DNA from 4 places in the Peribacillus sp. SRI_006 genome. Region 2 is predicted to be linked to each of the others. Evidence: riboswitches for the same ligand, from Rfam matches in the RefSeq annotation. Region 2 holds a riboswitch; each other region holds the start of a gene.
What was found. Region 2 has a riboswitch for S-adenosylmethionine ahead of AC2YHV_RS12930 (methionine biosynthesis PLP-dependent protein). Riboswitches for the same ligand answer to the same signal wherever they lie in the genome.
Positions count from the first base shown of each region.

Region 1: it holds a riboswitch for S-adenosylmethionine, as region 2 does, so the genes downstream of both, mtnW (2,3-diketo-5-methylthiopentyl-1-phosphate enolase) here and AC2YHV_RS12930 (methionine biosynthesis PLP-dependent protein) in region 2, are expected to answer to the same signal.
Region 3: it holds a riboswitch for S-adenosylmethionine, as region 2 does, so the genes downstream of both, AC2YHV_RS14945 (bifunctional homocysteine S-methyltransferase/methylenetetrahydrofolate reductase) here and AC2YHV_RS12930 (methionine biosynthesis PLP-dependent protein) in region 2, are expected to answer to the same signal.
Region 4: it holds a riboswitch for S-adenosylmethionine, as region 2 does, so the genes downstream of both, AC2YHV_RS08465 (Fur-regulated basic protein FbpA) here and AC2YHV_RS12930 (methionine biosynthesis PLP-dependent protein) in region 2, are expected to answer to the same signal.

Region 1 is NZ_JBYCZT010000009.1:217,058-222,858, forward strand. It holds gene AC2YHV_RS15085 (cupin domain-containing protein) at 247-780, opposite strand; gene AC2YHV_RS15090 (methylthioribulose 1-phosphate dehydratase) at 805-1,434, opposite strand; gene AC2YHV_RS15095 (2-hydroxy-3-keto-5-methylthiopentenyl-1-phosphate phosphatase) at 1,431-2,090, opposite strand; gene mtnW (2,3-diketo-5-methylthiopentyl-1-phosphate enolase) at 2,097-3,329, opposite strand; SAM riboswitch class I at 3,438-3,591, opposite strand; gene AC2YHV_RS15105 (pyridoxal phosphate-dependent aminotransferase) at 3,710-4,882, opposite strand; gene AC2YHV_RS15110 (carbon-nitrogen family hydrolase) at 4,982-5,764, shown strand.
Region 2 is NZ_JBYCZT010000008.1:38,732-44,532, forward strand. It holds gene AC2YHV_RS12915 (ABC transporter ATP-binding protein) at 1-340, shown strand, start outside; gene AC2YHV_RS12920 (hypothetical protein) at 398-640, opposite strand; gene fumC (class II fumarate hydratase) at 750-2,132, opposite strand; SAM riboswitch class I at 2,459-2,572, shown strand; gene AC2YHV_RS12930 (methionine biosynthesis PLP-dependent protein) at 2,659-3,771, shown strand; gene metC (cystathionine beta-lyase) at 3,768-4,949, shown strand; gene AC2YHV_RS12940 (type B 50S ribosomal protein L31) at 5,037-5,285, opposite strand; gene AC2YHV_RS12945 (ABC transporter ATP-binding protein) at 5,422-5,801, opposite strand, start outside.
Region 3 is NZ_JBYCZT010000009.1:188,166-193,966, reverse strand. It holds gene ligD (DNA ligase D) at 1-859, opposite strand, end outside; gene ku (non-homologous end joining protein Ku) at 1,010-1,852, shown strand; gene AC2YHV_RS14950 (MOSC domain-containing protein) at 2,343-2,993, shown strand; SAM riboswitch class I at 3,105-3,203, shown strand; gene AC2YHV_RS14945 (bifunctional homocysteine S-methyltransferase/methylenetetrahydrofolate reductase) at 3,307-5,154, shown strand; gene metH (methionine synthase) at 5,147-5,801, shown strand, end outside.
Region 4 is NZ_JBYCZT010000005.1:106,602-112,402, forward strand. It holds gene thiM (hydroxyethylthiazole kinase) at 1-289, opposite strand, end outside; gene thiD (bifunctional hydroxymethylpyrimidine kinase/phosphomethylpyrimidine kinase) at 286-1,092, opposite strand; gene thiW (energy coupling factor transporter S component ThiW) at 1,061-1,582, opposite strand; gene tenA (thiaminase II) at 1,598-2,287, opposite strand; TPP riboswitch at 2,385-2,489, opposite strand; SAM riboswitch class I at 2,647-2,751, shown strand; gene AC2YHV_RS08465 (Fur-regulated basic protein FbpA) at 2,922-3,110, shown strand; gene AC2YHV_RS08470 (aspartyl-phosphate phosphatase Spo0E family protein) at 3,360-3,557, shown strand; gene AC2YHV_RS08475 (GNAT family N-acetyltransferase) at 3,626-4,132, opposite strand; gene AC2YHV_RS08480 (DUF459 domain-containing protein) at 4,351-5,052, shown strand; gene AC2YHV_RS08485 (ABC transporter ATP-binding protein) at 5,095-5,801, opposite strand, start outside.

The sequences.
Region 1 (5,801 bases), on a different contig from region 2:
AGAAATCCTCTCCCTTTCCGCCGACTGTCCCCCGAGCCTCCTCGGCGCAAGCGCCTGTGGGTTCTCGGCTAGCCAATTATTTGGCAGGAGTGTCGCAAATTTCTTCAATCCAAGGGGGATTACAGGAAAAAACCATTAAGGATAATCTGGTCTTGTTTTAAAATCATGGTTCGAGATGAGACCATTCCGACTTCCCTTTTTTCTACAAATAAAAACCAGCCCATAAGCTGGCTTTTCAACATTGATTCATGCTTGAACTTCGTCTTTTTCGTAAATCGGCACCCATCCTGCAGCTGTTACGAAAATCCGGACAGCAACAGTTTTCCTATCTTCCGCGAGCGTGAAATAATGTCTTGTTGATTCTGGTACACTAATAAGATCTCCTGGATTAAGCCGTACATCAAACCACTGTTTATCATTGCCTTCAATGGCAAAGATACTCGTTCCACCTGCTATGAAACGCACTTCATCATCTTCGTGATGGTGTTCCTGCTTAAAGTTTTCAAGCATTTGATCCAAGTTAGGATTTGCATCGGATAATGTGATGATATCATGGGCTTTATAGCCTCTTCTTTCAGAGATTTCCGCTATCTCTGATTGGAACGTTACAAGGATTTCCTCCTTGTCAGCATCTGTTAGATCGTATTTTTCTACAAGATGTGCAGGTAATTTAGAAATGTCCCATTGCTCATAAATTACCCCGTGTGTTTCTAAAAAACCTTTTACCTGTTCACCGTTTTCAATAACCTCGTTTGTTTCATGGAATCTGATCGTCGCCATCATTCATTCCTCCTCTATGAGTATTTATCTTATAGAACCTGCAAACGCCTTTTGTTGATTAAGTAACAGTTGATATTGAAATAAAAATTCGCAGGCTTCAAGTATTCTTTTTGCCTCGAATCCGCTTTTGCCCCAAACCGTAATGCCATGATTGCGTATCAGCACAGCGCCAGAGTCTTCTTCGACATGCGGCTTGAACTTATCGGATAGCAACGGTATGTCAGCGTGATTATATATGATTGGAATCCGAAGCTCCGAATCTTCATCCCACCGACCGGTCGCTTTAATGATTTCATGATTACGAAAGGAAACTTGGCCTTCATCTCCGTACAATTCCGAAATCACATTATTTTCAACTGTATGGACATGGAGTACACAGTTCGCATTGGTTTTTCGGTAAATGTCTGTATGAAGTAAAGTTTCGGCCGATGGTCTTAGGTTCGTATCTTCAACTGGTTTTCCTTTTAAATCCACCAGTAAAAAGTCCGTATCCGATTGCTTCCTTTTATCCTTACCGCTTGCGGTAATATAAAAGAAAGGGCTTTTGGGTTCGCGGATGGACAAATTCCCGCTTGTTCCCATAAACCAATCCCTTTCGGCCAGTTCAGCTTTAATATCTGCCAACTCCTGCCATTCTTTAGAATGAGTGTTCACGCTTTAACCACCTCCTGCTGCTTTATAATGTCAATTACATCAAAAAATGTTTCGAATCCTTGATGTGGAATTCCTTCCCTACCGCATTTTTCAAGCAATATGTCACGGGCTATGACAAAATCGGCCTGTTTTGCCGCTTCAAAATCCGTAACTGAATCTCCAATAACGAGTTTAAAATCTTCCGGACCCGCAATTTCCCTCATAATGGATGGCTTGCAGCAACCGCAATCATTATTACATTGCTCATCACAAGCATGTGGCCACTCAATATAAATCTTTTCCTTATCAAAAAATGCATGGTTGCAATAAACGGACTCTGTTGGCAAGATATCATTCAAAAGGGGTGAAATGAAAAAATCCATGCCCCCGCTTACAATATATAAAGGGATATTGGCTTGTTTCGTATACTCAACGAATTCATAAAACCCTGGTCGAATGCCGGCCGTTTTTCTTACATATTGGATGATGTCATCCTTCAAGCCACTATCAAGCAGGGAAAACATATCCCCAACTCCTGAAGATATACTGATTTTTTGCTGAAGGACACCGTCTTTCAACGCTTCCCATTCCGGAGGCGCAAATTTCTTCATAATTGAAATGATATTATCTGTGTTGGTGATCGTTCCGTCAAAATCACAAAAGATGATCGGTTTCATTATTTCTTATAGGCCTCCCCACAACACAAGAGCTTTTTTTAGGGTTTCTTCCTCAGCCGCCGCTTCAGAAAGTTCCTTTCCTGCCAGAACGGCTTCCACAGCAGAACGGAATGCCTTGGCACCGCCCTCTGCTCCGTCAGGGTGCCCGTGAATTCCGCCTCCGGCATTAATCACACTATCAAGCCCGAAATCCTTGATCAGGTCCGGAACCATGCCCGGATGAATGCCTGCAGAAGGAACAGGGAAGGCTTTTTTCCATGAAAGTTCATCTCTTGTCAGAGCTTCAGCAATCGCTAAGGTCTCCGTTTTTTCAAGTGCGACATTTCCATAAGGGGAAGGGAACAAGGATAAATCCGCACCTGATAATCTTACTAATTTACCAAGCAATAATGGATAGCCGATACCATAAAATGATGAAGATGCCAATGCCCCGCTATATGCGGGGTGCGCCATGATCGGCAGCTTTATACGATCATGTTCACTCAAGGCCTGCAATACATCCAAACCATATGTATGAACGTTGAACAATAAAGCATCTGCCCCTGCTTCAGCCGCTTGCTCTGCCTTATCCAATAATTCAAAAGTTTTCCCAGATAGATTGACAGCATATAAAGTACGGTGGCCAGTGGTTTCATAGACTTCATTCAATATTCTTTTTCCCGTTTTTATTCTATCGAAAAATGGAGTCAGTTCCTGGTCGAAGAGGATCTCATCATCCTTAACTAGGTCGACACCTCCCAATGCTTGTTGCTTCAGTTGATCATTATGAAATGTTAGGTCTCTTCCCAATACGCCTTTAAAGATGCTCATCACCAAGGGCCGGTTAAATACGCCCAGCTTTTCCCTTATGCCTTCAATGCCAAATTGCGGCCCGGGAAAAGCTTTTTGAATATCACCGACAAAATCCAAGTCTATAAGTTTTATTTCACCGTCCAATGAAAGTTTGCCGAAGACCGTCGTAAGGATTGCAGGTAAATCATTTGAGAAATTCCTTGCCGGATAGGCAATTTTAATCAGCGAACGGTATACTTTCCGATTAAAGTAGCTGTTTGCCCTCTCTTCTTCAGATAGGGGTGTCACCGATACGACGCGTCCCTTATGTTTTTCCAGTTGTTTCTGTACCAAATGCGGCAAGTCCGTCCATGTCCCGACAGTCAGACCCAAGGCAATGCTCTCTGCTTTTTTCTCATGATTTCCAATAAAGTCATGAATTAAATAAGTAGCGACTATCTCGCTCATCTGATCACTCCTATAACACGTTAGTATACTCTCGATGTCACTATTGGCCTGAGATGGTCTCAAAATGGCAAAAGCCCCTTCATAAAGAAGAGGCTTTAAAAAGCCATCTTCTTATCTCCCAGCCATCGGCTGCAAGAATTAGCACCGTGCCTTGTGGATTTCAAAAAAATCCGGCGGAAGGATTCCGCCCCATTTTACAATGGAATTACGGTCGGTTGCTGGGCTTCATCGGGCTAGTCCCTCCACCTGCTCAAAATAAGAAAACGCTGATATATAAGTTGCATCCAAGTATCGAAAGATTAAGAATTTATTTTGTATTCTGACAGGTAATTCCTACTTTGTCAATAAGTTTTAACTATTTAAAGGTGAACCTTATTGCACTAAAATAAGTTTAATGTCCGTATTCGTTCCACAGCCTCTTGCAGCCGTTCTTCCGAAGTCAGTAGCCCTACCCTGACATAACCTTCGCCAAATTCACCGAACCCATTCCCTGCGGCAACAGCTACATGGGCATGCGTTAATAAATAGTCCGCAAAACTCTCGGACGTAAAACCTCCAGGTACCTTGAGCCAGGCAAAAAACGATGCCGCTGGAGCTTTGACTTCCCATCCGATGGACCTCAATCCCTCAATGAAAACATTCCTTCGCCCCTCGTACATTTGCACTAACTGCTCTACACAGGTCTGTGAGTCAAGCAAAGCGCTTGCCGCAGCTTCTTGTATCGCCGGGAAGAGACTCACATAAAGATGGTCTTGTAAAAGTTCAAGAGCTTCTATTACACTCTTATTGCCCACTGCGAAGCCGACTCTCCACCCTGCCATATTGTATGTTTTCGATAGAGTGTATATTTCAACTCCTACATCCTTCGCTCCCTCCGCCTGGAGAAAGCTTATCGGTTTTTTTCCGTCGAATCCGATCGCCCCATAGGCGAAATCATGGACCACACAAATTGAATGTTCTTTTGCAAAGGAGACGGTTTCATCAAAGAAACTTTCAGTTGCAGAAGCGCCTGTGGGATTATTCGGATAATTCAAGAACATCATTTTGGCTTTATCAAGAACTTCTTTATGTATGTCATCGTATTTCGGAAGAAAATCATTTTCTTCTGTCAAGGGCATCAGTTCGGTCTTTGCCTGGGCTAAAACAACACCGGAAAGATAATCCGGATAGCCGGGATCTGGAACAAGGATTGTATCACCTGGATTCAATAAACACTGCGGAAGTTCGACAAGACCTGCCTTTCCCCCGAAGAGAATCGCCACTTCACTAGTCGGATCCAGCTTGACACCGTATTCCCGTTCATAAAAGACGGCAGCAGCATCTTTTAAATATTGATGTCCCCGGAATGGCGAATATTTATGATTAATCGTTTTTTCAGCGGCAGTTTGCAAACTTTTGACGATATGTTCCGGCGTCGGCTGATCAGGGTTTCCCTGGCCTAAATTAATGACATCATGTCCTTGCTCCGTGATTGCATTGACTTTTGCGACCAGTGAAGCAAAAAACTGCTTGGGCAGGTCCTGAAGCAGTCCGGATTTTTCGAATTGCACCATTTATACACCTTCTCTGAAATTTCTTGAAATTCTAGTCACAAATGATATATGTTTATCGTAGTCTTGTAAAGCATTTTTTACATGTAGGGGGGTTAAACGATGAAGTGGAAAATAGCTTGTATTCAAATGGATATAGCTTTCGGGCAACCAGATATCAATTTTCAGGTTGCAGAACAATGGTTGGAAAAAGCAGCTCGGTCCGAACCCGATATCGTCATATTACCAGAGCTTTGGACAACCGGATACGACTTGACCAGGCTGAATGAGATTGCTGATCAAGAGGCAGAAAAAACGATTGAATTTCTTAAAACACAGGCACAGAAACACCAGTTTCACATCATCGGCGGTTCCATTGCGAAAAAAACAAGCAAGGGAATCTATAACACCATGATCATCATCGATAAACACGGAAAGCTCATTAAAGAATATGATAAGCTTCACTTATTTCAATTAATGGATGAACATCATTTCCTGCAGCCAGGTGAAAAAGATGGTTTATTTACCCTTGATGAAAAAATATGTGCCGGGTTCGTTTGTTATGACATTCGTTTCCCAGAATGGCAGCGAGCCCATACCGTTCAAGGCGCGGAAGTTCTATTCGTTACGGCTGAATGGCCAAAGCCGAGACTCGATCACTGGAGAGCTTTATTGATAAGCCGTGCCATCGAGAACCAAGCCTATGTTGTAGCCGTTAATCGTACAGGTTCGGATATCAATAATATATTTGCGGGCCATTCCTTGATTATTGATCCATGGGGGAATATCATAAGTGAAGCCGGAGAAGGAAACGAACTATTGACAGGCAGCTTGGACTTCAACAAAGTTACGGAAGCACGTAACAAAATACCTGTATTCGAAGATCGCCGTCCTGACTTTTATTAATTTACCCATTGACAAACTATTTAAAAAGTTGATATTA
Region 2 (5,801 bases):
ACGTGATCAAGGATATGTCGGAAAAGATGTAATCCTTGGAATCCGTCCGGAAGATTTCCATAATGAAGGAGCTTATTTCACGGAGTCCCCTAACACTACATTCACGACCCAAATTGATGTAGCCGAACTCATGGGCGCGGAGATCATGCTCTACTCCACTTTAGAGGGGCAGGACTTCGTTGCAAGGGTCGATGCCAATAACATTATCCAGGCAGGCGAAAAGATCGAACTTGCCCTCGACATGAATAAAGCGCACTTTTTTGATAAAGGGACCGAACATCGCATTTTAGTTGAAGAAGATGAACAGATGCAGGAAAGCATGAAGTTATCTGCCAATTAAACATGAAAAGACCCATTCATTATGGGTCTTTTTACGTTTATTAAAATAAAGGGCGATTCATTCCTGGACCAATACCACTTCATCATGTCCGCATTCAGGGCATTTCATGAGATGGGGGCATTGCCCTTTTTGAAGGGATTGAGGGTATCCGTCGTTTTCTTTAAGTATGTCGATATCCATATAAGCACTGTAATCATCAGCATAATCCATGAATTTCCCTTTATCCTCAAGTTCACTGCCGCATTCCGGGCAATCCACATGAATTTTTCTTAGACCGTTGCAAAGCGGGCATATAGACATTGTTTTTCCTCCTGTTCCAGATACTTATGATTTCAGTATTTGTCGATTCCAGTATTTTAACACATGGAAACACCCTCCCTAATGTTAGAGGGAGGGTGCTTCCATCCAATTATTTATTAACCATGTTAGCAGGATCGACCCATGCTTTGAATTCATCTTCCGTCAGGAACTCCAGTTTCAATGCCGCTTCTTTTAACGTGGAGTTGTCCTTGAAGGCGGTTTTGGCGATCTTGGCTGCTTTTTCATAACCGATATGCGGGTTCAATGCTGTTACCAGCATAAGGGAACGCTCTACATTTTCTTTGATCTTATCTTCATTTGCAGTGATGCCAACCGCACAATTATCGTTGAAGGAATGAATGCCTTCCGTCAATAATTTGACCGTTTGCAGGAAGTTATAGATGATGACTGGTTTGAATACATTCAATTCAAAGTTACCTTGGCTTGCTGCAAAGCCAATTGTAGCATCGTTACCCACGATTTGTGTCGCAATCATGGTAAGCGCTTCACTTTGGGTCGGATTGACTTTACCTGGCATGATGGAGCTGCCCGGCTCGTTTTCCGGAATGGCAATTTCTCCGATTCCGCTTCTCGGTCCACTTGCAAGCCATCTGACATCGTTCGCAATTTTCATTAAATCTGCCGCCAATGCTTTCAAAGCACCGTGTGCGTAGACGATTTCGTTATGGCTAGTCAATGCATGGAACTTATTATCAGATGTGACAAAAGGATATCCTGTATCCGCTGCAATTTGTTTGGCAGAAAGTCCCGGGAATTCTTTCTTTGTATTGATTCCGGTTCCTACAGCCGTTCCGCCTAGAGCAAGGTTCAATAGTTTTTGGCTGCTTTCCTCAATCATCGCCAAATCTTTATCGAGCATCGCTTTCCAACCGGAAATTTCTTGTCCTAATGTTAAGGGTGTAGCATCTTGAAGATGTGTCCGGCCGATTTTCACGACATCCCAAAATTCTTTTTCTTTTGTATCGAATGTATCACGAAGTGCTTTGATGGCAGGAACCAATTTTTCAGCGACTTCCATAAAGGCTGCAATATGCATGGCAGTCGGGAAAGTATCATTTGAGCTTTGTGCCTTGTTAACATCATCATTCGGGTGAAGGATTTCCGATTCACCATTTTCTTTTAACCATTCATTCCCTTTGTTAGCGACCACTTCATTCACATTCATATTACTTTGCGTACCGCTTCCCGTTTGCCAAACTACAAGCGGGAAATGTTCATCAAGCGTACCTTCAAGGATTTCGCGGCAAATCTTGACGATGGCGTTCTTTTTAACTTCGGAAAGATCGCCAAGATCATAGTTCACCTTTGCAGCAGCTTGTTTAACGTATGCAAATGCACGAACCAATTCTATCGGCATTTTTTCGTTACCGATTTTGAAATTGTTACGGCTTCTCTCAGTTTGTGCTCCCCAATATTTATCAGCAGGAACTTTCACTTCACCCATCGTATCACGTTCGATTCTGTATTCCATGTGTTCTCCTCCTAAGTTTGCACTATTCATTGAAGAATTTTTGCATATGAAATGAATAATGTCGGATTATTCTTTCTCTCCATACATTGTACAAACTTTATTATTTTAAAGCAAAAATATCCCGCTGACCCTTTCCATATTTCTGAAAAATCCTAGGCCATTCATATTTAGATGAAAATTTGGATATTCTTTTTTGACACATAAAGTGTAGGCACCGCTAGGCTTCAATTGACCTGGCCATGAACACCAACACATCATCATCCCCAAATTGCCCTTGACAGTGTTTTGTATATATAGTAAATTCAAAAGAAATTGAATAATCTAAACTCTTATCGAGAGAGGTAGAGGGAATGGCCCGATGACACCTCAGCAACCTTCATTTGTTTCAAACCAATGAAAAGGTGCTAATTCCACAAGTTTATGAACTTGGAAGATAAGAAGAATGACTCGTCCCTACTTAATCAAAGTCTTCTTCTTAAAGAAGACTTTTTTTTATTTTATTTAACTCAAAGGAGCAGTGAAAACCATGTATAAACCTGAAACATATCTTGCTCAATTAGGAAATCGCAGTGAAACGGCGACAGGAACAGTCAATCCGCCGGTATACTTTTCAACAGCTTTTCGCCACGAAGGAATCGGTCAATCGACGGGATTCGACTACACAAGGACAGGTAACCCTACCCGCCAGCTATTGGAGCGATCCATCGCCGATCTGGAAAAAGGAGACCAAGGCTATGCCTGCAGTTCAGGAATGGCCGCCATCTCCACTATACTCGCCCTTTTTAAATCCGGGGATGCGTGGATTGTCAGTGAAGATCTTTATGGCGGTACATATCGGCTGTTAGAACAAGGTTTTAAAAAATGGGGATTGCAGTGTGACTATGTAAACACTTGTTGTTTGGAGGATATCGAAAAAGCCATCACTCCTCACACGAAAGCCATCTTCATCGAAACTCCCACTAACCCTCTTATGCAGCAAACGGATATTAGCGCCGTTGCCGCATTGGCTAAACGATATAATTTATTGCTAATCGTTGATAACACTTTTTACACGCCTCTTATTCAACAACCAATCTTGCTTGGAGCTGATATTGTGATCCACAGTGCAACCAAGTATCTCGGTGGTCATAATGATGTGCTCGCCGGACTGATCGTTGCTAGCGGCGCTGAATTATGTGATGCACTTGCCTTCCATCATAATGGCACTGGAGCTGTCTTGAGCCCATTTGATTCTTGGCTGTTGATGCGCGGAATGAAAACCCTGGCATTGCGGATGGAGCGTCATGAAAAGAATGCCAAGATACTTGTAGAATACTTATCGGAGCATGATTGTGTTACGGACGTATTGTATCCGGGCCGAGGCGGCATGATTTCTTTTCGCATCATTGATGAAGCGGCGGTCAACCCATTTTTACAATCGCTCTCATTAATTTCCTTTGCAGAAAGCCTGGGAGGGGTTGAAAGCTTCATCACCTATCCTGCCACACAAACACATGCCGATATACCGCTTGAGGTCAGAACGGCAAACGGTGTTTGTAATCGACTGCTCCGCTTCTCCGTTGGCATCGAGGATAGCGACGATTTGATTGGTGACTTGCAGCAAGCATTCGCACATGTAAAAAGGGAGGCACTACGATGACAGATCATGATTTTAGCTTTGAAACAAAATTACTTCATAATCAACATAAATTCGATCCGGCAACGGGCGGTGTGAGCGTCCCCATTCAGCATGCATCGACTTTCCATCAATCCGATATCGATCAATTCGGCAAATATGACTACAGCAGAAGCGGGAACCCAACCCGCGAGGCACTTGAAGACATCATTGCCGAACTTGAGGAAGGCACTCACGGCTTTGCCTTTTCATCAGGTATGGCTGCCATTTCAACAGCCTTCCTGCTATTGTCTGCCGGGGATCATATCGTCATTTCCGAAGATGTGTATGGCGGAACGTTCAGGATGGTCACAAGCGTTTTGAACCGTTTCAATATTGAGCATACCTTCGTTGACATGACGGACCTTGAAAGTGTCAAAGCGGCGGTTCAGCCAAATACCAGGGCCATATACATTGAAACGCCTTCAAATCCTTTACTTAAAGTGACCGATATTCAAGCTGTATGTGATATCGCAAAAAAAGCCGGTGCCTTAAGTTTTGTTGATAATACATTCTTGACGCCCGCATTGCAAAAACCGCTGAATCTGGGCGCTGATGTTGTCCTTCATAGCGCGACGAAGTTTTTATCCGGACATAGTGATGTGGTAGCTGGGCTTGCGGTCGTGAAAGATCCGGAATTGGCGGCAAGACTCGGTTCGCTTCAAAACTCCTTTGGAGCGGTCCTTGGTGTTCAGGATGCCTGGCTCGTAATGAGAGGCTTGAAAACCTTGTCAGTTAGAATGGAACATTCACAAAAAGGGGCCGAAAAGATTGCAGCCTACTTAAAGGAGCAGCCCTTGGTGAAAAAGGTATATTATCCCGGCCTAGCCGATCATCCACAGCACGCCATCCAGAAAGGCCAGTCACTCGGAGCAGGGGCGGTCCTTTCATTTGAATTGGAAAGTGAGGAAATCTTCCGTTCCTTCGTGAACACTGTCGAGCTCCCTGTTTTTGCCGTAAGCCTGGGAGCGGTAGAATCCATATTATCCTACCCGGCCAAAATGTCCCATGCGGCCATGCCTGCTGATGAAAGGGAAAAGCGAGGCATTACGAATAGCTTGCTCCGCCTCTCTGTCGGACTGGAAAATCCGGACGATTTAATCAAGGACTTCGAAGCTGCCCTCGTCAATATTGCCAAAGGGGAAGCAATTGCTGCAAAATGATTAAAGTAATGGGTGCCTCATATTTTATGGGCACCTTTTTTATTCCATCAATAAAAGAAGACCATCGATATCCCGATGGCCTAACTCTCATTTCTTCATATTATATTTATCCAGGAAACGATCCACCCGTCCGCCTTTTTCAGCAAACTTCTGCTTTCCTGTATAATAAGGGTGCGTATCCGAGCTGATTTCCACTTTTAATAAAGGATATGTTTGGCCGTCTTCCCAAACGATTGTTTCATTGGACGTCTTAGTGGAGCCTGTCAAAAATTTATACCCACTGTTGGTATCCATGAATACCACTTGTTGATAATCGGGATGAATTTCTTGTTTCACTATTATCACCTCATCGTCAGTATAGGTATATCTTAAACGTAATGATTACTATTATCAACCATTATGCTTGAAGGTACCAAAAGTCGGTACCTTCATTATAGTTTAATCTAGATGATCTACCCTTATTCCTTTGTGTTCAGCCAGCCATGCCTTTATGCGGACCTGCCTGCAGTTCATACATTTGATAGTACTTCCCTTTCAGTTCCATTAATTCTTCATGTGTACCAAGCTCTGCAATCCGCCCTTTTTCCAGTACAAGAATTTGGTCGGCATTTTTTATCGTGGAAAGCCTATGTGCAATGATGAAGGTCGTTCTCCCTTTTTTCAGCACTTCCATACCCTCCTGGATAATTGCCTCGGTTTCGGTGTCGATGCTTGCTGTCGCTTCATCCAAGATCAATATGGCCGGATTGAATGCAAGGGCACGGGCAAAAGAGATTAGCTGACGCTGTCCGGAAGACAGCGTTCCGCCTTTTTCGATCACGGGCTCGTCAAGCCCTAAAGGAAGATGCTTCA
Region 3 (5,801 bases), on a different contig from region 2:
TTTCCTCATAAACGTGCAAGAATTGAACTTCAATGCAAATGGATGGATGGATATAAAAAAATTGTGCGTCTTCGTCTAATGCATTTTGCTTGATCAATTGATGCAATATACTTTTATCTCTAGCACTCAGTCCATTTTTGACACTTCCGATTTTCGTTACGGCACCTTCTTTGAATACTGCAAGGGAAACGTAGCCATTTTCTTTGTGCAATGCTGTGATGAAACAAGAAACGGTCTTCCAATTTTTCACCTTAATCCAAGATGTTGTACGTCTTCCTTCTTGCCAAGCACCCCGAGTTTCCTTGGCAACAATCCCTTCGCCATCTAACAAGGTGACCTTATTCAAGGCAATATCCAAAACGTCAAAACTCTCTATTAATTGTATCAAAGCCTTATCGGTGGGATCAGGAGGTATAGGAAGACCGAGTTTTTCCCCCATATTCAACATCAATTCCCTTCGTTCCACCATAGGTTTATCTGCTATGTCTTTTCCGCGGATGCGAAGCAGGTCAAACGCTATAAACCGACATGGGGAAAAACGGGCATTTTCTGAAATTAAGGATTGTTTCCCAAGGCGTCCTCGCCACTGTATTTGAAAAAAGTCCGCTTTCGCCTGATTCGTAAGCCAGACCAATTCTCCATCTAATTGAAGCGGGAGATAACCTTCCAGGTCCAGGTCTTTGATGTAAGCAATGATTTCTGGGAATTGAGGTGATAATTCCTTTTCATTTCGACTCGAAATGCTTATGGTATCGGAGTCTATCGTTAAAATAGCCCTAAAGCCGTCATATTTGACTTCATAACGCCAATCCTTGGAGTTGGGGGCTTCAGGGTAATAGGTAGGCAGCATCGGTTTCATTTTTGTATTTACCTCCGCAAATAATTGATAACATTATTTTGCCAAAAAAACGAAGTGTTAAAGTTGGCAATTGTTTTTTCGGTTTTTATTGAACAAAGGGGAATAATAAAATTGTTCTTCTCATCAAAAATAAGTTATGAGGTGACGAATATGCATACGATGTGGAAGGGGAGCATATCATTCGGTTTGGTGAACATTCCGATCAAACTTCATGCTGCAACGGAGGATAAGGATATATCTTTAAGGACGTTGCATAAGGAATGTCATACACCGATTAAATACGAAAAGGTTTGTCCAGTATGCGAGAAAGAAGTGGGGAAGGATGATATAGTCCGCGCTTTTGAGTATACAAAGGGAAAGTTTGTTGTATTGGAAGACAATGAACTAGAACAACTGAAAAAACAAAACGAAGAAAAAGCCGTGGAAATCGTGGATTTCGTTAAAATTGAAGAAATAGATCCTATTTATTTTAACCGGAGTTATTACATGTCCCCAAATGACGGGGGGATAAAAGCTTATTCCCTTTTGAGGCAGGCCCTCAAGGAATCGAATAAGGTTGGGTTGGCAAAAATCATCATTCGCTCCAAAGAACAAATGGCGGTAATCCGAGTCGTTGATAATACCTTGGTTATGGAAACGATTCATTATCCGGATGAAGTCCGCTCCACAGCGGATGTTCCGAATATCCCTGCCAATGATACCATTGTAAAAAAAGAAATCGATACTGCCGTATTATTGATAGATCAATTAACGACTACTTTCGATCCGACAAAATACACCGATGACTATCGAACCGCGTTACTAGAATTGATTGAATCAAAGAAAACGGGTCAGACGACGATTACAGCGAAAACAAAAGAACCAGTTTCCAACAATGTAACTGATTTAATGGAGGCACTACAAGCATCCATAGACCGTACAAAACATGATGAACCGGAAAAGAAAAAGACGACCCGAAAGAAAGCGGCACCGAAAAAAAAGAAACAAGCGTAAACAGGAAGCTGAGCGGAAGACGGATGATGTCGCTCGGCTTTCTGCTTGTTTTTGCAAGGAATCAGGCTTCTAATAAGATGAAAAGGTCTTGATAAATAGGGAAGGAAAGTACAAATAGGTGAGTCGATCACGATGCAAGAAACTGAATGGAATTACAGGAAATTAGTGGATATTAACGAAAGCAAAAAAAATTCGCTCCCTAAAGAGCGACAATGAGGAATTCAATCGTGAAAATCAACATATAGGCGAACGGTTGTAGTTTTCGACTATATATTGTGTTCATATTCTACCATATTTAATTCTGAAATAGCAACTAAATTACTGAAACTAACCTATGAATTTTTCTGGAAATCAATGATATTTAGCCCATTAACGCCGCATATGGCTTTTTCATTTCATATACATATAAAAAGGTACTGAATAAAATGGACTTTTAGTATAATTTATACATATAGGACGATATAAATTTAATATGAATGGAAGATGCAAAATGGAAAATGGGAAAATCAAATCACTACATGCGGGGAAGCCGAAACATGAAATTTTTTCGAATATTGATATCTTTTCAGCCATGGATAAACAAGCACAGGATAATTTGAAAGTGACTAAAGCTGGCATAATCGGTGATGGTGTCGGTAATGTAAAGTTCCATGGAGGTCCTGATCGGGCTTTGTGCTTTTACCCATTTGAGCATTATTCATTATGGAATGAAAAATTCTCTAAAGAGCTGGATATCCCTGCATTCGGTGAAAATTTAACTATAGCGGGGATGAAGGAAGAAACAACATATATCGGCGATATTTATCAAATAGGCGATGTGATTGTTCAAATTAACCAAGGGAGGATACCTTGTTCGACCATTTCCCTCTTCAATCAAGAACCTAAGTTTTTGGAACACGTGCTGAAAACGAGTTTCACTGGTTATTTTGCAAGAGTACTTCAAGAAGGAACGATAAATAAACAAAACGAGATTGTGCTGATAGATCGTCTACAAGAAAAAATTTCTGTCCATTACGCAGCAGAGGTCATCCTTCATAAACGGGATGGGCTTGAAGGTGCTAAGGCTTTACTAACACTAGACTCGTTAGCGGAAGACTGGAAACAAAGGATCTTGAAGAGGGTTCAAGCAGCAAAAGATTGAATGATTTTTGCAAAAGTGAAAAAAATGTCGATCAGGTATTGAAATTGACAGACTATTAATGTAAATTAAATATAATCAAATTTTGAAATCTTATGAAAATTATATAAATGGATCTTATCGAGAGAGGTGGAGGGACTGGCCCGAAGAAACCTCAGCAACCAGCTTACGCAAAGGTGCTAAATCCAGCAAGCAGAGCTTGATAGATGAGGAGAATGTTTCAAAAACCTTCTTCTTTGAGAAGGTTTTTTTTCCTTTTCTCTCATACTCATAGAATACGACAAAAACAGGATTGTTTTTGAGAGAGGGTGTAATGATGAATTTTCGTAAAGAATTAAAAGAAAGAATGCTGGTTGGGGAAGGGGCAATGGGGACCTTGCTTTACTCTAATGGCATTGATCAATGTTATGAGGAATTAAACTGCACGAACCCAGATCAAATAGAGTCCATCCATCGAGCCTATCTGGAAGCTGGTGCAGATATCCTTCAATCGAATACATACGGAGCCAATTTCAATAAATTGAAGCGGTATGGACTTGAAGATGAAGTGAGCAGAATCAATCGCCAGGGAGTCATTCTTGCTAAAAAAGCGGCAAAAGGAAAGGCATACGTCTTCGGCACCATAGGGGCACAGCGGAGTATCAGGAAATCGGATTTAAGCATGGAGGAGATAAAACGGGGTTTTCGTGAACAGCTATACAGTCTGTTGATGGAAAATCCTGATGGGATTCTTCTGGAAACATTTTATGACCTGGAAGAACTGGAAACCGTCCTGCAAATCGTTAAAAATGAAACCGGACTGCCGATTATCGCAAATGTCTCGATGCATGAACTGGGTAATCTTCAAAATGGAATCCATTTAAATGAAGCCTTTCAAAAACTCGAGCAATTGGGTGCCGATGTGGTTGGTGTGAATTGCCGCCTTGGACCACATCATATGATTCGGGCCTTGGAAGAAGTGAGTTTGCCAAAGCAAGCATCGATTGCCATTTACCCTAACGCCAGCCTGCCGGATTATGTCGATGGGAGGCTCGTTTATAAAGCTGTACCGGAATATTTCGGTTCTAGTGCCCTGGAACTTCGTGAGCAAGGCGCCGCGATCATAGGAGGGTGCTGTGGAACGACTCCACTGCATATTCAAGCTGTAAAGCATGCAATTGGAAGTTTGGCTCCCGTGAAAGAGAAATTTACGAAATCCCGTGAAATAGAAGTAATTGAAGTGAACGATAGGGAATTGGAACTTCCCCTTTACGAAAAGGCCAAAACGGAACGGACGATTCTCGTTGAGCTTGATCCACCGAAAAAGCTAGGGATAGAGAGTTTCATGACTGGTGCTGAGGTTTTGAAAAAAGCAGGGGTCGATTCCATTACATTAGCGGATAATTCACTTGCCTCACCAAGGATATCGAATGATGCACTGGCTAATTTACTGAAGAACCAATTGAATATAAATCCGATGGTGCATATAACATGCCGTGATCGAAATTTGATTGGCCTGCAGTCACATTTAATGGGTCTGCAGACGGTAGGGCTGAACGAAATATTGATCATCACCGGAGACCCTTCAAAAATTGGGGACTTCCCGGGTGCCACTTCGGTTTACGATTTATCTTCCTTTGACCTGATAAGTATGGTCAAACAATTTAATGAAGGTCTTTCCTATTCCGGTCAAAGTTTGGGTCAACGGGCAAATTTTAAAATTGCGGCAGCTTTTAATCCCAATGTGAAATATCTGGATAAAGCCGTACTGAGAATGGAAAAGAAGATTGCCTGCGGTGCTCAATCCTTTTTGACACAGCCAATTTATTCCGTAGAGCAAATCGAAGAAGTATATGAAGCGACAAAACATCTGGAAACCCCGATTTTCATCGGTATCATGCCCTTAACAAGCACCCGGAACGCCGAATTCATCCATAATGAGATCCCAGGCATCAAATTGCCTGATAATGTTAGAAGGGCCATGGCTCTAGCGGGTGATGACCCTGTAAAGTCAAGGATTGAAGGGGTGAATATCGCGCGGGAACTGGTGGACGCGGCTAGGGAAAAATTCAAGGGCATATATTTAATCACTCCATTCCTTCGCTATGAAATGACGGCGGAACTAACGAAATATATTAGAAAAGTCGATAGTAAACAGACATCAGAGGTGGCAGTACATGAATAAAAAAGCGATTCAAGATCAGTTAAATTCTAAGATTCTCCTACTTGATGGGGCGATGGGAACGATGCTTCAAGCGGAGAATTTGACAGCAGACGATTTTGGCGGGGAACAATTCGAGGGCTGCAATGAATATTTATCACTGACGCAACCGGAAATCATCCAATCCATTCATGAAAAATATTTAGCAGCGGGCGCAGATATCATAGAAACAAATACCTTTGGAGCGACCAGCATCGTCCTTGAGGAATACCAAATAAGTACGATTGCCTACAAGCTAAATAAAATTTCAGCTGAGCTTGCCGTTAAAGCTTGTGAAAAGTATTCCAATGATGAATGGCCAAGATATGTAGCTGGCTCGATGGGCCCCACTACAAAAACGCTATCTGTAACGGGCGGAACGACTTTTGATGTTTTAACAGATTCTTATGAAGAGCAGGCACTGGGTCTCTTGGATGGCGGGGTAGACTTGCTGTTGGTGGAAACCTGTCAGGATATGCTTAATGTCAAGGCTGCCTTTTCTGGAATCAAAGCAGCATTCGCTAAAACGGGAAAAGATGTGCCTGTCATCATATCAGGAACAATCGAACCGATGGGCACGACACTTGCCGGCCAGTCCATAGAAGCTTTTTATTTATCGGTTGAACATATGA
Region 4 (5,801 bases), on a different contig from region 2:
CGCCCACCGGGTCCAAAATGACCGGGATGTCCAGGACATTTGCCGTTTTACCGGCAATCTCCATTGCTTCCAAGGCCTTATCATCGATCGTACCGAAATTCAGGACCAATGCATCTGCTAATTTGACCATATCCGCCACTTCTCTTGGGCTCGATGTCATTACTGGTGAACCTCCGATGGCAAGGGTGGCATTTGCACAGTCATTGACCGTAACAAAGTTGGTGATTTGGTGAACGAGTGGTTTCCTTTCTCTTACCTTCATAAATAAATCGGCTGAAGAAACCTTCATAATAAGTCACTCCTTTCTTTTTTTGAATATGAATGAAAATGATGGACAGGTCCATGACCTTTACCGATTGAAAAGCTATTGCGTATCGCTTCGGAAATATAGGTCTTGGCTTGTTCGATCGACACTTGCAATGGCAGTCCATTTGCCAGGTTAGATGTAATGGCGGATGATAGGGTACAGCCCGTACCATGAGTGTTTTTTGTATGAATGCGCTCTCCCTTGATCCAGTGGAAGTCAGTCCCATCATAAAAAAGATCATTTGGATTTCCTGCTGCATGGCCGCCTTTAAGTAAAACGGCTTTGGAACCCATTTCTTGTATCGAAATGCATGCCCTGTAGAAATCTTGTTTCGTCCGAATCGGGAAGCCAGTAAGTACTTCCGCTTCTGGTACATTGGGTGTTACAAGATTTGCAAGCGGAAGCAATTCCATTTTTAAGGCAGAGACGGCCTTTTCGTCGAGCAAATGGTGGCCGCTTTTGGAAATCATGACAGGGTCAAGGATAATGATGGCAGGCATGAAGGTTTTAAGGGACGCAGCGACCGTTTCCACGGTTTCTTTTGATCCAAGCATGCCTATTTTTACTGCATCGACAGGAATATCTTCAAAGATAGCAGCAATTTGATCCGATATGATAGCAGTTTCAATGGGCTGTACAGAACGGACTTCCATTGTGTTTTGGGCGGTTACGGCTGTGATGGCAGACATTCCAAATACACCATGTGCAGAAAATGTTTTTAAATCCGCTTGTATTCCAGCACCGCCCCCTGAATCAGAGCCTGCGATCGTTAATGCTGTTTTCATAAAAAAACCCCTTCATATAAGTATTTTTTAGCAATATTTTAAGTAATATGAAAGCTAAAATCGCACCTGCGAATGAACTGAACATAAAAGCCGGTAAAAAACCAAAAAGAGCAGCTTTTTCTCCCAATAGGAGGGTTGCAAGCGGATAACAGGCCAGGGAACCGAGAAAGCCGGTCCCGATCACTTCCCCTAAACAGGCGAATTTTAAGCTTTGTGTTTTTCGGTAAAGGATGGCGGCCAAAAGTGCACCAATCATGCTGCCGGGAAAGGCGAAAATTGAACCGGTACCAATCATGTTTCTAATGATGGAAACTAAAAAAGCTTGTGTCACCGCATATGCAGGCCCCAATAGAACCGCCGTCAGGACATTTGCCAGATGTTGAATAGGAAAGATTTTTGCAAATCCTGCAGGGATGAAAATAAATGAACTGGTAAGCGTCGTTAAAGCCGTGATCATGGCAGTCAATGTCAGTTTCTTGATAGGGTTCATCCTCATGTCAACCACCTACAGAGGCCAATCCTGCTCATTTTGAACCATGTCCCAGAATAAATATTCATATCGGGAAGTAACCAAAAAGTGCTTTTCTAATCTAAGAAGTTCCTTTTCAGGCATGCCTTCCGTCAATTCTTCCAACAAAGCGATCAGCCACTTGTGTGCTTCCCCGAATTCAGGAGATGAATAGGACCTTATCCAATCTGCGTAGCGATTGTTTTCCAGTGCTGCTCCATTTTGTTCTTTTAATAGCAAACCGATTTCATAATAATCCCAAGCGCAGGGCAGGAGACAGGCGATCAAGTCTGCCAAAGTCCCATGCTGAGCTGCATTTAGCATGTAACCTGTATAGGCTAGAGTGGTTGGAGTAGGTTCTGTATTTTCCAATTCCTTGGAGCTGATCCCGAATTCGGAAGCATAATGCCGATGAATATCCATTTCCACTTGAAGGGTTTCATTTAAAATGCTCGCAAATTTTGCCATGGTTTCGATGTTATGGGCTTTGATGACACCTAAAGCAAAGAGCTTGGAATAATCCATGAGATAGACATAGTCCTGCTTCAGGTAATAGGCAAATTTCTTTTCAGGAAGTGTGCCGTTTCCAATTGCCTGGACAAAGGGATGTGAATGATTCCTTTTCCAAATCTCTTTTGCCCGTGCATGCAGTCTATCACTGAATGTTTCTAATTTTGTATTCTCCATTGTTCATCCTCCTATAGAATGGCTCCCTTTGCCTTTGTTAAATAAAAAACCCCGTTCCTGAATACGGAACGGGGTAGATGGATATAGTCTGTGAAATGGACGATATCATCCACTTCCCTCCGCCGGTATGAGCCGGTTCAGGTTCAAAGGGTCCGGAACTAATTCCATCTCAGTCTTAAAAAAGACTCCCCTAGTGGTGTGAATTGTATGTAATTACTGACATCATATCAGAAAGACAAGAAAATGCAACCCGTATTTGAAAGAGGAATCACTTTATGTCCAGGAAAAAAGGGAGAACCAGGTAATTGACTTTTGAAGATTATTAGGATAGAATCATTTCTACATCATTATATATTGAATTCTTATCCAGAGAGGTGGAGGGACTTGGCCCTATGAAACCTCGGCAGCGGACCCGTTTAGGGAACTGTGCTAAATCCAACAAGCATATGCTTGGAAGATAAGAAGAGCCGAACGGACACTGTCAGCCTCTTCTTAAATTAGAAGGGGCTTTTATTTTTGGGAAATAACGTTTAGTGACATACTAGAAAAGGTATATATTATTTGGTGAAATCAAACAAGTTGATAAAGTTTAGCTAACTAGAAGCAGGCACTAGGACGGAAAGGAGCCATTTACATGGCAGAATTATTTAAGAGGATTGAACAGAGGAAGGCAAAACTCATTGAAGAGCTATTGGCCAATGGAGTATACAAAACCTCTGATGAAAGGCACCTTTATGATGCCCCATTAAAAGTACTTGAAGATGAATATAAAATTGTTATAAATAGACCTAATAACGAGTCACCTTCTGAATGGATGACATAGTAATCGGAATACAATATTTGGATTTTTGGATAAGGGATATGATGTAAGCATTCGCAGTCTACACTAGTGGATGCTTTTTTTGCGTTTTTTAGAAAACGACACAAATTATACATAATTAAATAACAAAATAGGTGTTTTGTCACATTTGACCTATAAAATAACACATTTAATTTCTGGAAAATAGTTGATTTTAACTAGTGATTTCATTATGATAAAAGTGTAAAAATATTGAATAAATGGGAGGTGGCTATGATGCATTGCCGTAAGGTAACTATAGAAAAAGTAGAAGAGAAGAGACAGGAAATGATAAAGTTGGGTGCGATTTACGGCTTAACAAGTCTGCTGACTGTACAAGCCAGCCAAGAATTGGATACGCTATTGAATGCGTTAGCAAGTAAAAGAGATTCTGAATATTTTTCCCTTCAAGAAGCATATAGGTATTTTTAAATTAGCAATTCGACCTGTATTAATCTAAAAAAGCTACTGCTCAAGGCAATAGCTCTAAAGAATTATATTTAAATATCGACACGTTTACCTAGAATGATCAAATCCCGCTCAATGCCATCCATCTCGGCAACTTGAGGTAAATGTGCCCATTCTTCAAACCCGAATTTAGAAAAAAGCTTAAGGCTTGGTGTATTATGGGCGAAAATGAAACCCAATAAAGTCTTAACACCTAATTTTGGACTCAATTCAATTGCCTTTCGAATCGAAATTTGTCCAATTCCTTTTCCCCGGAAATAATCATCAATGTAAATGCTGATTTCGGCAGTGGAATTATATGCCGGTCGGCCATAAAAGGATTGAAAGCTCATCCATCCAGCGGTTTTCCCTTCTATAGTAATGATATATAGCGGTCTACTTTCTGAATGATGTTCCTCAAACCATTTAACCCTCGATTGGACGGATACAGGTTCCGTATCTGCCGTGACCATCCTTGAAGCAATTGTCGAATTATATATTTCAACAATTCTGGGTAGATCAGATAGTTCTGCCTCTCTAAACTCTATGTGTTCTTCCATGATTTAAACTCCTAACTATCATTTATTCAATCTCCAGAATGAAGGGTAATCCCGTTTTTGGTTTTAGGGACGTTGAATGAAACCCAATCCATTGAAAGTTTTATATTATCATACACTTTTTATTCTTTATCTGACAATTCTTTTTTATGTTAGTACTGCAGATTTTTTGGGTATGAAAAAGATTAAATACTTCTAGTAAAAAACAAGAGGAGAACCAAATGAAAAAATTGGCAGGTATATTGATTATCGTACTGTTTATATGTTTTGCTGCATATGAATTTCAGGCCTCGGAGTCGGAAGATGTGCAAAGGGTCATGGCTTTTGGAGATTCATTAACCTATGGAAAAGGGGATAAGGACGGGGAAGGATATATAGATGGCCTTGAAGATGAATTGAATAATCCCCAATCGGAGCAAAAAGTGAGTTTTTGGAATTACGGTATTAAAGGCCAGGAAACGGATGGGGTGATGAAACAGCTAGATGATTACCGAATTAAAACGAAACTTGATGAAGCCGATACTTTCATTGTTTTTATTGGAACGAATGACTTGATCAATAGTAATGGCGGGAACTTGGAGAAAATAAGTGACCGAAAAATCAATGAGGGTAAACGGGAATATATCAACCATCTGAAAAAGATTACATCAACACTGATAGAGGCAAACGATAAAGCGGATATTCTGGTAATAGGACTATATAACCCAATTAAAGACAATCAAAAACTTGAAAAGCACATTCGCGATTATAACGAGTCAATAAAGGGATTAGCCGATAAAGGTGAAAGGATGTTATTCATTCCTACAAATGATCTTTTTGAAGATGAAAAGAAAACAAAGTATTTCAGTGATAAGTTACATCCGAATGAAAAAGGGTATCAGCTCATTGCGAATCGGGTTTTGGAAAGTTATGATTTCAAATGAAGCCAACCATGCACAGAAAGGCTTTCTGTGCATGGTTGCCTGCTAAGTTGCTAGGTATTTGATATCGCTTAGTTGAGGGAACTGTAAGTCATGGAGCTGCTTGTATCGGCCGTCGTTTTGCATTAACTGGTCATGTGTTCCTTTTTCAAGAACCTGCCCTTTTTCCAGAACAATGATTTGATCGGCGTCATGAATGGTCGATAAACGATGTGCAATGACTATTGAAGTCCGTTTTTTCATTAAACGTGACAAGGCTTGCTGGATCAAATGTTCAGATTCTGTATCCAAGGCAGCCGTTGCTTCATCGAGAATGATGATTTGCGGATTTTTCAAAAGTGCCCTGGCAATGGCAATGCGCTGTTTTTGTCCGCCTGAAAGCTTGACTCCGCGCTCTCCGATCTGAGAATCATAACCATCAGGAAAGGCACAGATAAAGTCATGCGCATTTGCCGCTTTGGCGGATTCGATGATTTCATAATCTGTAGCATTAAGTTTGCCATACACGATGTTATCACGAATGGAACCATTGAATAGAATGATATCCTGAGAAACAATTCCCATTTGTCCCCGTAATGACTTCAGTGACACATCTTTGATATTATGTCCATCCATTTTAATCGTTCCATTTTGCGGATCATAAAATCGGATCAGTAAGCTCGTGATGGTCGATTTTCCTGCGCCGGAGGAGCCGACCAAAGCGGTTACTTGACCAGCTTTCATGGTCAGGTTTAGATTGCCGAGAACAGGAA